3 regions of the Brenneria rubrifaciens genome follow, and region 2 is predicted to be linked to each of the others. Evidence: predicted binding sites of a transcription regulator. Region 2 holds the regulator's gene; each other region holds the start of a gene.
What was found. The regulator LexA, encoded in region 2, represses DNA repair genes until DNA is damaged. The targets are predictions, from matches to a motif close to TNCTGTATGTACATACAGNA.
Positions count from the first base shown of each region.

Region 1: uvrA (excinuclease ABC subunit UvrA) is a predicted target of LexA. The motif match lies at 3,271-3,290, and genes of this name have one in related genera.
Region 3: EH207_RS10230 (DNA translocase FtsK 4TM domain-containing protein) is a predicted target of LexA. The motif match lies at 3,512-3,531, and genes of this name have one in related genera.

Region 1 covers NZ_CP034035.1:3,073,158-3,078,841, forward strand. The annotation lists gene EH207_RS13955 (secondary thiamine-phosphate synthase enzyme YjbQ) at 1-206, opposite strand, end outside; gene uvrA (excinuclease ABC subunit UvrA) at 271-3,105, opposite strand; gene ssb1 (single-stranded DNA-binding protein SSB1) at 3,433-3,969, shown strand; gene EH207_RS13970 (ROK family protein) at 4,237-5,166, shown strand; gene yacL (protein YacL) at 5,320-5,682, opposite strand.
Region 2 covers NZ_CP034035.1:450,298-455,981, forward strand. The annotation lists gene plsB (glycerol-3-phosphate 1-O-acyltransferase PlsB) at 1-1,503, opposite strand, end outside; gene EH207_RS02115 (diacylglycerol kinase) at 1,631-1,996, shown strand; gene lexA (transcriptional repressor LexA) at 2,107-2,715, shown strand; gene EH207_RS02125 (CsbD family protein) at 3,214-3,423, shown strand; gene zur (zinc uptake transcriptional repressor Zur) at 3,555-4,070, opposite strand; gene EH207_RS02135 (pirin family protein) at 4,183-4,881, opposite strand; gene EH207_RS02140 (LysR family transcriptional regulator) at 4,991-5,684, shown strand, end outside.
Region 3 covers NZ_CP034035.1:2,209,145-2,214,828, forward strand. The annotation lists gene lolA (outer membrane lipoprotein periplasmic chaperone LolA) at 1-213, opposite strand, end outside; gene EH207_RS10230 (DNA translocase FtsK 4TM domain-containing protein) at 393-3,452, opposite strand; gene lrp (leucine-responsive transcriptional regulator Lrp) at 3,568-4,062, opposite strand; gene trxB (thioredoxin-disulfide reductase) at 4,591-5,553, shown strand.

The DNA.
Region 1 (5,684 bases), 1.4 Mb from region 2:
TGATTAAAGAAACGTTCGAAATCCTGCCGCACGGTAGGATCGGCATTCTCATTTATCGTTAGCGCCGCCGAGGTATGCTGAATGAAAACATGCATCAGCCCAACATTGACCTGCCGTAACGCCGCCGCCTGCGCCAGCACTTCATCGGTAATCAGATGAAACCCTCTGGCTTTCGGCTTAAGACGGATTTCATATTGTACCCACATCGCAAAACCTCTATCGGTTCATCTTACGACAATAGCCATAACCGCCTCACCGCATCTGCGGTGATCACGCTTTGCGCGCCAGAATCGGTTTCAGAAAACGCCCCGTATGCGATTTTTCACATTCGGCAACGGTTTCCGGCGTGCCGGCAACCAGAATCTCTCCCCCTCCGCTACCGCCTTCCGGCCCCAGGTCGACGATCCAGTCGGCGGTTTTTATCACATCAAGGTTGTGCTCAATCACGACAATGGTATTTCCCTGATCGCGCAACTGATGCAAAACCGCCAGCAATTGCTGAATATCGGCAAAATGCAGGCCCGTCGTCGGCTCATCAAGAATGTAGAGCGTCTGCCCGGTACCGCGTTTCGACAGTTCGCGGGCCAGTTTCACACGCTGCGCTTCACCGCCGGATAACGTGGTTGCCGACTGCCCCAGACGAATATACGACAGGCCAACGTCTATCAGCGTTTGCAGCTTACGGGCCAGCGCGGGTATTGCATCAAAGAACTGGCGGGCCTCTTCGATGGTCATATCCAGCACTTCGTGGATACCTTTGCTTTTGTACTTGATTTCCAGCGTTTCGCGGTTATAGCGCTTGCCTTTGCACTGATCGCAAGGCACATAAATGTCCGGCAGAAAATGCATTTCCACTTTGATCACGCCGTCACCCTGACAGGCTTCACAGCGTCCGCCGCGAACGTTAAAACTGAAACGGCCGGGGTTATAGCCACGGGAGCGCGCTTCCGGCACGCCGGCGAACAGCTCGCGGATCGGCGTGAAAATACCGGTATAGGTCGCCGGGTTGGAGCGTGGCGTGCGCCCAATCGGGCTCTGATCGATGTCAATGACCTTGTCGAAATGCTCCAGCCCCTGAATCTCACGGTATGCCTCCGGCTCCGCCAGCGTTGCGCCGTTTAGCTGACGCTGCGCCAGCGGGAACAACGTATCATTGATCAGGGTGGATTTCCCCGATCCCGACACGCCAGTCACGCAGGTGAACAGCCCGACGGGTAAAGTCAGCGTCACATCTTTGAGGTTATTGCCTTTCGCGCCAATCAGCTTTAGCACTTTGGTCGGATCAGCCGGAACGCGATGTTCCGGCACGTCAATTTTGCGTTTGCCGCTCAGAAACTGCCCGGTCAGCGAATCAGGCACCGCCATAATCTGCGCCATCGTGCCTTCGGCGACAATTCGACCGCCGTGCACCCCCGCCCCCGGACCGATATCAATCACATGGTCGGCGGCCCGAATCGCATCCTCATCATGCTCGACCACAATCACGGTATTACCCAGGTTACGCAGATGAATCAGGGTTTCCAGCAAACGCTCGTTATCACGCTGATGCAAACCGATGGACGGTTCATCCAGCACATACATCACCCCCACCAACCCCGCCCCAATCTGGCTTGCCAGACGAATACGCTGCGCCTCGCCGCCGGACAGGGTTTCCGCCGAACGCGACAGCGACAGGTAATTAAGCCCGACATTGACCAGAAATCTCAGGCGATCGCCGATTTCTTTCAACACTTTCTCCGCAATCTGCGCACGCTGCCCGCTGAGCTTCATATTCTGGAAGAAACTCATCGCATGGCCGATGCTCATATCGGAAATCTGCGGCAACGTGGTCTGTTCGACAAACACATGGCGCGCTTCTTCACGCAGACGCGTACCGCCACAACTGGCGCAGGAACGATTGCTGATAAATTTCGCCAGATCTTCCCGCACCGCGCTGGACTCCGTCTCTTTATAACGGCGCTCCATATTGTGCAGGACGCCCTCGAACGGATGGCGGCGCACCGAGGTATCGCCGCGATCATTGATATATTTAAACTCGATATTTTCTTTGCCTGAACCATACAGAATCAGCTTCTGGACGGAGGCGCTCAGGCTTTCAAACGGCGCGTCCACATCAAATTTGTAATGATCGGCCAGCGAACGCAGCATCTGGAAATAATAGAAGTTACGACGATCCCAGCCGCGGATTGCCCCCCCCGACAGCGACAGTTCCCCATTCTGCACCACGCGCGCCGGATCGAAAAATTGCTGCACCCCCAGGCCGTCGCAGCTCGGACAAGCCCCGGCGGGGTTATTGAACGAAAACATACGCGGTTCCAGCTCATGCATGCTGTAGCCGCAGACCGGACAGGCGAAGTTGGCTGAAAACAGCAGTTCCGGCGTCGTCGGGTCATCCATGTCCGCCACCACCGCACTGCCGCCGGAAAGTTCCAGCGCCGTCTCAAACGACTCCGCCAGACGCTGAGCCAAATCGTCACGGACTTTGAAACGATCAACCACCACTTCAATGGTATGCTTTTTCTGTAACTCCAGTTTCGGCGGATCGGACAGATCGCATACTTCACCGTCGATGCGCGCGCGGATATATCCTTGCGTCGCCAGATTCTCCAGCGTCTTGGTGTGCTCGCCTTTACGATCTTTCACAATCGGCGCCAGCAGCATCAGGCGTTTACCCTCGGGCTGCGCCAGTACGTTGTCCACCATCTGGCTGACCGTCTGGGCATCCAGCGGCACATCGTGCTCAGGACAACGCGGCTCACCCACGCGCGCAAACAACAAGCGCAGATAGTCATGAATTTCGGTGATCGTCCCCACTGTTGAGCGTGGGTTATGGGAAGTGGACTTCTGCTCAATGGAGATGGCGGGAGAGAGCCCTTCGATATGATCGACGTCCGGTTTTTCCATCAGCGACAAGAACTGACGCGCATAAGCGGAAAGTGACTCGACGTAGCGCCGCTGCCCTTCGGCATACAATGTGTCAAACGCCAGCGACGACTTGCCTGAACCGGACAGCCCGGTGATCACAATCAGCTTGTCGCGGGGGATGATCAGATTGACATTCTTAAGATTATGAGTACGGGCACCACGAACTTCGATCTTATCCATTCACACACTTCCCGGAATAAAGACTGTTTTTGCGTCATCTCGCTGACGGAGACAACGGGTACGAAACGTGCAATTATGGCACAAAAAAAACGTCAGGAACGTTTTTTAACGTCGCCGTCGACGGCTCCACAAACGTGGTAGGCAGGGCAAGCCTATCATCAAAAACACTGAATAGATATACAGCATTCAAGACAATTCCTTTGCAAGTGTTGCAAACGTTTCCTACATTTTTGATCGCGTTACGCAGGTATGACAGATACTTTTCCCATGTTAAGATTGTTCGTTTAGACTTAAAATAAATCTATTGATTCATCAGGAGACACGAGCATGGCCAGCAGAGGCGTTAATAAAGTGATTCTTGTCGGACATCTGGGGCAGGACCCGGAAGTTCGCTATATGCCGAATGGTGGTGCAGTTGCCAACATCACACTGGCCACGTCCGAAAGCTGGCGTGACAAACAAACCGGCGAGCAGAAAGAGAAAACCGAATGGCACCGCGTCGTCCTGTTCGGCAAGCTGGCTGAAGTGGCGGGCGAATACCTGCGCAAAGGCTCTCAGGTGTATATTGAAGGTTCACTGCAAACCCGCAAATGGACCGATCAGGCGGGTGCGGATCGCTACACCACCGAAGTCGTGGTCAACATCGGCGGCACCATGCAAATGCTGGGCGGGCGTCAGGGCGGCGGCGGTGCGCCTGCAAGCGGCGGCCAGCAGCAAGGCGGTTGGGGACAACCTCAGCAGCCACAGGGCGGCGCCTCATTCAGCGGCGGCGCTCAGCCACAGCCGTCACGTCCTGCGCAGAATAACGCGCCGGCGCAAAGCAATGAGCCACCAATGGACTTTGATGACGACATTCCGTTTTAGGATTTACCTAAAGCTTTTTAGTAAAAAAATATATAAGCCCCCGTTATTACGGGGGTTTTTTATTGATAAAACAATAGATTATTAGCATACATTGTTTCAGTATCGTGTCTTTGGATAGTGAATCAGGCGTTCCAACACGGCAAGCGAATTTCCCCCCTGCAAGCGCTGCCCGCTTCCTTAACAAATATCTGTGGGTTTAGTTAACTAAAATAAGTAGACTATTTACGAAACAGGTGTGCCGTCAGGTTTTGAGCAGGAACGATAAGCATGTTAAGTCTGGGTATTGATATCGGTGGGTCGAAAATAGAAGCCGTCGCGCTGAATCCCCGCGGCGAGGTCGTGTACAAACAGCGCTACCCCACGGAAAAGCAAAGCTACGCCGCGTTCTTTGACCTGCTGTGCCACGTTATCGACGAGGCTCGTCAGGCACTGCCAACGCCCTTTAGCCTGGGGATCTGCCTACCGGGAACCGTCGAGTCCGGCAACGGCGAAATCAAAAACTCCAATATTCTGGTCATCAACCAGCAGCCGCTGCCCGCCATGCTTGAAACATACTACCGGCAGCCGATCGCCATCAGTAATGACGCGAACTGTTTCACGCTGTCGGAAGCCATAGACGGAGCGGGAAAAGGATACGATACCGTGTTTGGCGTGATCCTCGGCACTGGCTGCGGCGGCGGCATTGCCATTCATCAGCAGGTGCTCGACGGGCGCAACCGTTCGGCCGGTGAATGGGGACATAACGACCTGCCGCGCTATGCCCCGGAACGGGACGGCCCTGCCGTTACCTGTTACTGCGGGCAAGTTAATTGTATTGAATCCTTTATTTCCGGTACGGGGTTATCACAACGCTACAACCAACGCTATAACTGTACGCTGACAGCCAAAGCTATTCTGGACGCCGTTGACAGGGGGGATAGCGACGCCTGCACGCACTTTGCACTGTTTCAGGATCAACTGGCTCGTTCACTGGCGGGCGTAGTCAATCTGCTCGATCCCGATGTCATCGTGATTGGCGGCGGGCTGTCAAATCGTAGCCTGTTGTATCGGGGACTGGAGACGCAGGTCGCCCGCTATGTTTTCAGCAATACCTTTACCACCCCTATTCTTCAGGCGGAGCATGGAGACAGCAGCGGCGTTCGCGGCGCAGCCTGGCTTGGACAGAACAAGAAGAGGGCATCGGCCGTCGCCGATTAACAAAAGATCGTCTCTGACCGGGACGGCGGCATTGGATTTTACCGAGGATAATTAATTTATCATTCCTGATGGGTACAGCAGAACGCCCCTCATCTGGGAAGGAGAGGAATTTTCGAGCCTGTCCACGTTGCTAAGTCATCGCCAAACTCGATATTAGTACTGCTGCACAAACTCGCGGTATTTCGCCACTAGCCTGAGAAAGTCCTCCAACCCACAAAGAGACAGGCTTTCTTCATCATAGTAGCTCATGCCTTCCTCCATTTCATCTACCGTGAATTCAAGCTGATTCGCCTGAATCATCACCTCCTCTTCGTCCAGCAGCAGCGTGTATTCGTGCCCGACTTTACGCCACTGGCGCTCACTCCCCGTGACTAAACGGGCCGCGTCTTCCACCTCATCGAGCAGCGCCAACTGGCCTTTTACTTCTTCATTTAACCAATGACCAATCGCTTCATGTCCCATCGACACACGTACAATCACCTGGCCGGTAACGTCCCGCAAGAATTCATAGTCCATGA
Region 2 (5,684 bases):
CCAGCTTGGGCGCTGCGCTTCAATCGGGTCAATGGCGTCACGCCATTGCGGCACATGCTGATTCAGATAGGTGGTTAACGGCAGCGGTTCCCCGAAGTTCACATAGCCTTGTCCGAGGTTGCGCAACTTACGTAAGCCGCGCACCATCTGTATAAAGCCTTCTTTCTCTTTTGTCGCGCCACGCAGCTCTTTGGCGTAGGTGCCGACTTCCATGACGTGCTCATAGCCGACATAGATGGGCACCAACGTAATGGGGCGCGTACCGCCGCGCAGCATGGCCTGAATGGTCATGGCCAGCGTGCCGGTCTTCGGCTCCAGCAGGCGTCCTGTTCGGGAGCGGCCACCTTCAACAAAATACTCGACCGAGTAGCCCCGGGCAAAAAGCTCGCCCAAATATTCGCGAAAAATGGTGGAATACAGTTTATTGCCTTTGAAAGTACGGCGAATAAAGAACGCGCCCAGGCGTCGGAAGATCGGGCCGGCAGGCCAGAAATTCAGGTTGATCCCGGCGGCGATGTGCGGAGGAACCAACCCCTGATGATAGAGCACGTAGGAAAGCAGCAGATAGTCCATATGGCTGCGATGGCAGGGAACATAGACGATTTCGTGCCCGTCCTGCGCCAGTTGGCGTACCCGTTCGGCATTATGGACGTTAATCCCCTGATAGAGACGGTTCCAGGTCCAGCCCAATATGCGGTCGGATAAACGGATGGCTTCATAAGAAAAATCGGCGGCAATTTCTTCCATCAGGGCAATGGCGTTTTGCTGCGCTCTTTCATGGGAGAGTTTTTTGCTGCGCGCCTCGTCATCAATGGCTTTTGTGACCGCTTTAGAGTTAAGCAGTTTATTGAACAGCTCCTGACGCACCGGCAGACGCGGACCTACCGCCGCCAGACGCTGGCGCGAGAAGTGCATTCGCGCGACGCGTGCCAGCTTGTGAGCGATGGTTTTGTCCGTGCCGTGTTCAGTCGCCATATAGCGTAATGACACAGGGCTGGAAAAGCGGACAAAACTGTCCCGACCTAACCACAACACGGCGAAAAATTTCTCGATACCGTTCAGCAACCGTAAATGCGGGGTGGCCTGATTTTGCCCTTCACGGCCAGGCGAACGGCCAAACATAACGGAAACCGGCACCATCTGCACATTCAGATCGGGATTGGCGCGGTGTAAATCCAGATAGTCGTGAAACAGCTTTACCGATTCTTGCTTTGGAACGTAGTAGCGGAAAACGCGTGGGCCATCATTGATGAAGACATGACTAGGCAGTTCCACTCCGCCAACGTCTACGGGTTGCAGAGGATCGGGCAGGCCAAACGCCTGACATTTTGTCCGCAGTGTTATTAAATCTGCCTTAGAATTGTAAGGCAATACATAGAGAATCGGACGCGACGGGTCTAAGCCCAGTTCAGTCACAGGATCTATGGGTATGACTTTACTTTTCACCAACAGCCTGAGTGGGAAACACAATAATTTATAGTAAATTTTACGCCAACCTGACATAACAACTTGAAGCCTCTTGTTAGCAACGCGTCGCAAGGATACCAGAAACTGCGCTGGAGATCTGTGGTGGTGAGACAACGGTTCAGCGTTAAAATGCCGAGCTATCGCTTATAAATTGGGAGCATAAATGAATAAATCAACGGGGATGACCCGGATTATCAAGGCAACCGGCTATTCCCTTAAAGGACTGCGACAGGCATGGCGGCATGAAGCGGCCTTTCGGCAGGAAACCGTGCTGACGATTGTCGGGGTGGTTATTGCCTGTCTTCTGCCTGTCACCCTGGTTGAGAGGCTACTGCTTATTAGCTCGGTCGTGTTGATCATGCTGTTTGAACTGGCGAACAGCGCGATTGAAGCCGTAGTGGATCGCGTGGGTACTGAACATCATGAACTGTCTGGTCGGGCGAAAGACATTGGCTCGGCGTCGGTCTTGGTGGCTATTCTGCTGGCGGCTGTGGTATGGGGCAGTATTCTTTGGCAGCATTTTGCGTAAGGGCTTGCAGAAATTAATGAAAAACCGAGGTTTACACACATCCTGGTTTCCAATCGCAGATGACCTGTATATACTCACAGCAAGACTGTATAAACAACCAGGGGGGCGGAATGAAAGTATTAACAGCCAGACAGCAACAGGTTTATGACCTGATCCGCGATCATATTGTGCAGACCGGTATGCCGCCTACACGTGCAGAAATTGCCCAGCAATTGGGGTTTCGTTCGCCGAATGCTGCTGAAGAGCATTTAAAAGCATTGGCGCGCAAAGGCGTGATTCAAATCGTATCTGGCGCATCGCGCGGTATTCGCTTGCTGATGGAAGAAGAGACTGGCATTCCGTTGGTGGGACGTGTTGCCGCCGGGGAACCGCTTCTGGCGCAGCAGCATATTGAATGTCATTACCAGATTGACCCGGCCATGTTCAAGCCTGGTGCGGATTTCTTGCTGCGTGTAAATGGCATGTCAATGAAAGATATCGGTATTATGGATGGTGACCTGCTGGCCGTACACAAAACGCAGAATGTTCATAACGGCCAGATCGTCGTTGCCCGCATCGAAGATGAAGTGACGGTGAAACGACTGAAAAAACAGGGGAATATGGTTTATTTGCTGGCTGAAAACGAAGCGTTTTCACCCATCGTTGTGGATCTGCGCGAACAGAGTTTTTCTATCGAAGGTCTGGCCGTTGGCGTAATTCGCAACGGAGACTGGAGCTGATTCCCACCCTAGCCAGGCGTAATAGTTAAGCTTGTTGCTCTGACATTTTCTTCACACATCGCCCCGTTCAGGGGCGATGTGGTTTATACACTTTCTTCATTCACTGCGCTTTGCTTGCAGAAACCGCGTTGCAATCTGTTGCTGATACATTTATTTACATTTAACGAGACAAATAAAAGGCGGCTATTACTTGCTGTTCTTTATATTTTTTTAAGCGATTCCGTCATCTATATGAGCGTTTTTTTAGACTTAGGGTCTGCTTTAAATAAAATAACCGGAACTATCGTCTATAATTTATTTGAGGATAAGCATTATTATCTTTTCAACTCATCAGGCCATTTCACGACAATCTGAGTCAGATCCAGTGAACGTCGCTGGTATTGAAAGAGAAGAGAATGCCTGTGATGACGCTTACTGAATGGCTTATCTGAAACTAACGTAATGCGCATAAATCACTATTCATTTATGCCATCTTAAACCTAAGGTGTGGAGATAATTATGAATAAGGATCAAGCTGGCGGTAACTGGAAACAGTTTAAAGGTAAAGCGAAAGAACAGTGGGGTAAATTGACTGACGATGATCTGAAGGTTATCGAAGGTAAACGTGAACAATTGGTTGGCAAGATTCAGGAACGCTATGGATACAAGAAAGAAGCCGCCGAGAAAGAAGTAAAAGATTGGGAAAGCCATAACAAATACTTCTGGTAAGGAAGGCAGATAAGGCTTGGCGGCGTGGCAATCCAGCTTGTTAAATCAGGATAAACTGGGATGTCAAGGGAGGCTAAGTGCGCCGGGAGACAAGGGAAATGTTTGATTAGCCCTTGCGATTTACGTGAGGGCTAGCGTTTTTTGATCGGTATGCTGTGGTCGTGATCGCATCGATCCGTCTGTTTACATGCCGCGACTTCCTGACACGCTCCACAAAGCCCACGCGCTTCGATAACGCTTTGACGCAGGGTAAAACCCGCCTGTTGCGCCAATTCACGCAATGTTTCTTCCACTCCTTCCGTCTTACGCTCGGTAACCTGACTACAGCGGTCACAGATAAAGAGCGCGGAAGTGTGACTATGATCCTCGATACGATGACAAAGCACATAGCTGTTATTTGACTCAACCCGATGAATAAACCCCTGCTCCAGCAAAAAATCCAGCGCGCGGTAGACTGTCGGTGGTTTGGCCTGCGGTTCTGATTTTCGCAAAAGATCGAGCAGATCGTAGGCACTTATGGCGCCGGACTGCCGCGCCATCAGACGCAACACTTCCAGTCGCTGTGGCGTCAGACGAACGCCGCGCTGCTGACAAATTTGTTCAGCCTGAGCAAGTAGTCTGTCCTGAGTGGTTAAATCTATTGTCATGCCATATCACCCCGACGCAGAGAAAAATATCGTATATCTTACCACGGCGGGAGAAAAACGCCGAGCGAGCGACGCTGGCTCACCCAGAGCGTTGAAAAGGAAAGGGAGAGCGTTAGGCGACCAGATCGATTAACAAGGCGCGTAGGGCTGTTTCAGCCTGTAAGGTCAAGCGGGTTTCTTGCTGAATAAACGCACCGTCACCACAATGCAGCACTTGACGGCCAGACGGTTCCTGAATACTCATCGAACCATGAATCAACTGAAGGTAAGCCCGATTTCCATGCAATGTAATGGTTTGTTGGTCATTTTTTTGCCATTCTAAATGATGAATCCACACTTGTTGGCGGAGTTGCAGGCTGCCTTGTTCCCCCTCTGGCGAGGCCACTAAACAATGGCCGGTTTTGTTCAGCGACAGGCGCTGTAGCGGACTGTTTTCTCGCGTTGGGCAGGCATCAAGCCACAGTTGCATACGCGTCAGCGGGCTACAACCACTGGTATTATATTCGCTATAGCTGATGTTCGGCTGGGTCGCGAGCAGTAAAACATCCCCTTCTTTGGCGTGGATATAGCGACCGTTACTGTCGCGGTACTCCGCTTCACCCTGGAGAACGATATTTAAAATATCCACGCGCGGGTATGTGCGCGGCTGGAATGAAGAGCCTGGCGTCAGCACTTCCTGATTAAGCACGCGCAGTGAAGCATAACCGAGTAACTGAGGATCGAAGTAATGGCCGAAGGAGAACGTATAACGTGCTTGCAACCAGCCATAGTCCGCCTGACCGCATTGCTCCGCCGCTCTTCTTATGATCATGGTATTGCCCTGAGTAATCATTTCTTACACAGATAGTAATTAAGTGGACGCTGGATTGTTAGCTAGTTAATCTGGTCGGCATATTCAAAATTCCTGAATGAGTACAAAAATGGCTAAAGAACGAGCGTTGACGCTGGAAGCCCTAAGGGTCATGGACGCCATTGATCGCCGGGGAAGCTTTGCGGCGGCGGCGGATGCGTTGGGACGCGTGCCTTCCGCGTTGAGTTACACCATGCAAAAGCTGGAAGAGGAGTTGGATGTGGTGCTGTTCGACCGTTCCGGGCACCGTACCAAATTCACGAACGTTGGTCGTATGCTGCTGGAGCGTGGGCGTATTCTACTGGAAGCGGCGGATAAACTCACCACGGATGCGGAAGCATTAGCCCGCGGTTGGGAAACACACCTGACGATTGTGACCGAGGCATTGATCCCAAGCCAAAGGCTCTTTCCGTTGCTCGATAAATTATCCCAGAAGGCCAATACGCAGGTTTCCATTCTGACCGAAGTACTGGCAGGGGCTTGGGAGCGTTTGGAACAGGGACGGGCAGATATTGTGATCGCGCCGGATATGCATTTCCGCGCGTCTTCTGAAATTAATACGCGCAAACTTTATACGCTGAAGAGCGTTTATGTGGCCAACCCGGAGCATCCCATTCATCAGGAGCCGGAACCGCTATCAGATGTTACCCGGGTAAAATACCGTGGAATTGCCGTTGCTGATACCGCGCGTGAACGTCCGGTGTTAACCGTACAATTATTGGATAAACAGCAGCGGCTGACGGTAAGTTCTCTGGATGATAAAC
Region 3 (5,684 bases), 1.8 Mb from region 2:
TTTCCAGTTAAACAGATTAGGACGTTTCAACCACAGTTCACCTTCACCCTCCTGCACGGTGGCGCCATCCGCACTGGTCACCGTCTGGCTAAAACTAGCATGAAAACTGTTTACCTTATTGAGACGGTTTTGCAAATCCCCGGCTGCATCGGCATAGACTGCGGTTGATGCCACTCCCGACATCAGACAACAAGCGACTAACCATTTCTTCATCATACAAAATCCTTCGAATTTTCTGATATCACGCACCATCATGGTGAAGCCATCAGACCGTTTGCGTGGTCGATACGTTATAGCCAAAGCGACTCGGACAGTGATAGGGAAAATCGTCTGTTAATGGCGGTTTTTACGCTTCTTTGCATAAGAACGGCAAACGCAGTCCTTATCTATTTTTACTCTATTGGCGGCGGAGCCAACACTTCCCGGTTACCGTTGTGGCCCGGTGAACTGACAATCCCTTGCGCTTCCATCTGTTCAACGATTCGCGCGGCGCGATTATAGCCAATACGGAACTGTCGCTGCACCCCGGAGATAGACGCCCGGCGTTTATCGACAACAAATGCAACCGCTTGATCAAACAAGGGATCGAGTTCCTCATCACCATCCAGGCCCAAGCTGCCGCCTTCCCCTTCATCACTGCCGCTGACGATATTATCGATATATTGGGGTCTTCCGCGGGCTTTCCAATCCTGAACCACCGCATGCACTTCCTGATCGCGGACAAAAGCGCCATGAACGCGTACAGGTATGGATGAGTTGGGCGCCATGTAGAGCATATCCCCCATCCCCAGCAAGGATTCCGCGCCGCCCTGATCGAGAATGGTACGCGAGTCTATCTTGCTCGATACGGTAAACGCGATACGAGTCGGGATGTTCGCTTTGATAAGACCGGTAATAACATCCACCGAAGGGCGCTGTGTCGCCAACACCAGATGGATACCGGCAGCGCGGGCTTTCTGCGCCAGTCTGGCGATCAGCTCTTCAACCTTCTTGCCGACCGCCATCATTAGATCGGCAAATTCGTCGACCATCACCACGATATACGGTAGTTTTTCCAATACCGGTGGCGTCATATCCATGCTATCGCCTGGCTTCCAGAAAGGATCGGGGATCGGACGTCCCATCGCCTCCGCTTCCCTGACCCGATCGTTATACCCGGACAGATTACGAACCCCCAGCGCCGACATCAGTTTATAGCGACGTTCCATTTCACCCACACACCAACGCAATGCATTAGCGGCGTCTTTCATATCCGTCACCACTTCCGTCAGCAGATGAGGGATACCCTCATAAACGGAAAGCTCCAGCATTTTCGGGTCGATCATGATGAAACGCACATCTTCCGGCGTCGCTTTATACAGCATGCTGAGAATCATCGCGTTGACGCCGACCGACTTACCGGAACCTGTCGTACCGGCAACCAGCAAATGCGGCATTTTCGCAAGATCAGCAACCACCGGTTCCCCGGCAATGTCTTTACCCAACACGATAGTCAGCGGCGATGCGCTTTCACGGAAACGCGCGCAATCCAACACCTCCCGCAGATAAACCGTTTGCCGATGCTGGTTCGGCAATTCCAAACCTACAAAGGTTTTTCCCGGGATCACTTCGACAATACGCACTGCAACCACGGACAAGGAGCGCGCCAAATCACGTGACAAATTGGAGATACGCGCCGCTTTCACGCCAGGCGCAAGATCCAGTTCATAGCGGGTAATCACCGGGCCGGGATAGTGATCGACAACATCGGCTTTTACCCGGAAATCCGCTAGCCGGGCTTCAATCAAACGGGCGGTTTGCTCAAGCGCAAAATTGTCTATCGGCGCTTCGCTGGCTGGCGGGGCCGTTAATAAATCCAATGTCGGCAGCGGCGTCGTCGGTTTTTGCAAAGGCTGATCGTTGCGCATCAGGAAAGGATGAATCAGGCTATCCATAATGGGCGCGCGTGCGGGGGATTGTTCTTCCTGCGGCGCGGGCATTGACGGCTCTGCGCTGGATTCGGCCGCATCCTCATCTTCTTCCTGTGCCGGTTCCGCATGGTCTTCCTGCTGCGGTTGATCTTCGCCATAGCGCTGGCGTTGCTGTGCGATGTATTGCTGCTGCAATGCCGCCTCCTGCAACGCGATATCATCCTGATCGTCCGAGTCATTGTTCTCACCCGGCTCATTTGGGGATTGGGACAGCTTTGCCTGCTGTTCCGCCAACCGCTGTGAGGGCAATTTGATTCCGTAGGAGGCCAGTTCACGACGCGTCGGAATACGCACCGGATTCGGACGAGGCAGTTCCGGGCCGGCACCTTGTTTCATCTTCGGATTCTCATCCTCCGTCGCGCCGACGGCAGGCATGAAGGTATTGTTTACCTTGTATGAAGCCGCGCTTACCGCCGCCGCATCCGTCAGACCTGACCTAAGTTCATCAGGCGGCGATGCGACTGGCTGGATGACTGGCGGCATATCGTCGCTACCGTACGGCGTATACGCATCGGCACGGTCGTGATGATTATCCGAAGTGGAAGGCAGTTCAAACGAATATAACGGCGGATTCATTGAGGAGCCCCGATCGATCTTCTGCTGTGCCGCGAGCAGTTGCTCTGCTGAGGGAGACGTGGGTTGCCCCAGCGTCATTGGCGCAATTTCAGCAGATATCTGAGACGTCGAATCTCCCGCGGTTATATTTTCAGGCTTGGTATTAGCCGCCGTCAGGATTTGCGCCACTGATGGGGCAGAAAAAAGCGCGTCATCATCGGCATTTGCCGCTAGCGCCGGAGAACCCGGCGGTTCAGGCATTTCCACTTCAGTCGAAGATTCAAGGACATCACGATCGTCTTCATCACGACGCGAGCGATTAGACATAAAGGTCAAACAACCTAAAACGCCAGCGCCTATTTTTTCCGCAATCGTCAACCACGACCAACCGGTGAACAGCGTCAATCCCGCCGCCCAGACACACAAAAGAATCAAGGTGGCGCCCATGCTGTTAAAACGGGGAATCATGGAACTGCTCAGTAAGCTTCCCAATACACCGCCGGAAGCAAAATAGTAGAGATCGTCAACATTCAACGCGGCCAGACCGCAAGAGGTGAGAATCAGCGCCAGTGCACCAATCAGGCGCAATGAAAGGGTGAAATAGTCAATGACATTCTGATTATCGCGCTGACAGAACGCCGCCCAGCACAGGGATAACATGATGGGGGGAATGGCATAAGCCAGCACGCCAAAAATGAACAACAGGGTATCGGCAAGCCAAGCGCCAGCCACACCGCCAAAATTATGAATAGGCTCATGCCAGGCAGTTTGTGACCAACTGGGATCGGAAGGGCTGAAGCTGAGCAACGCGACACCGAGATAGAGGGCAAAAAGCGCCACGACGATCAATATCGCTTCAAGCAAACGACGAGTACCGCTGAGTTTTTTCAGGGTAATATCTTTATCTTCTGTATATTCCTGGCTCAAGTGTCTCTCCAGGGCCTGTAAAGGTTTATGACAAAGCGCCGAGAAAAACCCGGCGCTGGAACTGTATAAATTCACAGGAGTGTAGCTGAATTTATCGGGTTTTGCATCCATGCTTTTATCGTGTCTTAATGACCAGCCGATTGCTTTGCTTAACTTCTTCCATCACCACATAGGTACGCGTATCGTTAACGCCTGGGAGACGCAGCAACGTCTCGCCCAACAGCTTACGGTAAGCGGACATATCCGGCACACGCGTTTTCAGCAGATAGTCAAAGTCACCGGAAACCAGATGACACTCCTGAATTTCCTCCAGCTTTTGCACCGCCGCATTGAATTGCTCAAAGACATCCGGCGCACCGCGGTTTAGCGTGATTTCAACGAACACCAGCAGCGAGGCATCCAGATAATGTGGATTGAGCAGCGCAGTATAGCCGTTGATGAAACCTTGTCTCTCCAGACGGCGCACGCGCTCCAGACAAGGCGTCGGCGACAGTCCTACCCGTTTGGAAAGCTCGACGTTGGAAATCCGTCCATCTTTTTGCAATTCGTTCAGAATATTACGATCGATACGATCAAGATCTTTTCCTGGTCGTTTTTTAGTGTCTACCATTATTATTGTCTCTCTTCACTTTTCCCTGCCTTGCTACACTCCGACAGACTTAAATGCATCAGAGCCGCCCCAAAGAAGATCCGTTGTCTATTTTGTATATCAAAAGTCATTATCCTTCAGTACTTATCCGTCACCACCCTGTCTCTTTGGTCAACATCAGACCAGACAAAAGCGATGTTTCCATGGCGCAAAGACCTACCGGATAGCACATGAATGAAAAGCCGAGCTTTTAACTATTCACATACAAAAAATTTCCTCTTACCCAGATGTTTTCGCAAAAGCCCAGCCGATTGTCAAAGCAAAACAATGAAAATCAGAAGAAAATACCAGATTAGATAAGATAAAGCGCCCACCAGTCCCCATCTCAATCATTTTTTCTATGAATGTGGCTGATCTACCAGCAAATTGTGTCTCCCAATAGCTATCAGCGATTAAACAAATAGCTAACAATTTTTTCTCACACTTTTTTTACACTGGTAATTTACTTACAATCATCGCCATTGTCCGTCATCGTGAAATGAGGAACTCATGAGTACCGTTAAACACCACAAGCTATTGATTCTGGGTTCAGGCCCGGCGGGGTACACCGCCGCGGTTTATGCTGCACGGGCTAACCTCAATCCGGTATTGATCACCGGTATGGAAAAAGGCGGTCAGTTGACTACCACCACCGAGGTGGAAAACTGGCCGGGCGACGCGGACGATCTAACCGGTCCGCTGCTAATGGAGCGTATGCACGCTCACGCTGAGAAATTCAAAACTGAGATTGTGTTCGATCACATTCAGCGCGTTGACTTGCAAACCCGTCCATTCCGTTTATTCGGCGACAGTGCCGAATACACCTGCGATGCGCTGATCATCGCAACGGGTGCATCAGCGCGCTATCTGGGTCTCCCTTCTGAAGAGGCGTTCAAAGGTAAAGGCGTTTCCGCCTGCGCGACCTGCGATGGTTTCTTCTACCGCAATCAGAAAGTCGCCGTTGTCGGCGGCGGCAACACGGCCGTTGAGGAAGCGCTCTATTTATCCAACATTGCAGCAGAAGTGCATTTGATCCACCGCCGTGACAGTTTCCGTTCAGAAAAAATCTTGATCGACCGGCTGATGGATAAAGTGAAAAACGGCAATATCGTGCTTCATGTCAACCGCACGCTGGATGAAGTTCTGGGTGACAACATGGGCGTTACCGGAGTGCGCCTGCGTGATACCAGTAGCGGCACAATGGAAGAGCTGGCGCTGGCAGGTGTCTTTATTGCGATCGGTCACAGCCCCAACACTGCCGTGTTCGGCGGTCAGCTCGAACTTGAAAACGGCTACATCAAGGTACAGTCGGGCATTCATGGCAATGCGACCCAAACCAGTATTCCCGGCGTCTTCGCCGCAGGCGATGTGATGGATCATATCTATCGTCAGGCGATTACCTCCGCGGGGACAGGTTGCATGGCGGCCCTGGATGCCGAGCGTTATCTGGATGGTTTGACCGCGGTCAAATAACCCCCACTTCCTGCATCCGGGCGGCGTTTCTCTTTCCCGGATGCATTTTCCTTTTTACGATTGCCAACACGCAAAAATTGATCGCGCTCCCTATTTCACGCTTCCTTTTGATTTGCAGCCCGTTGCTGTCG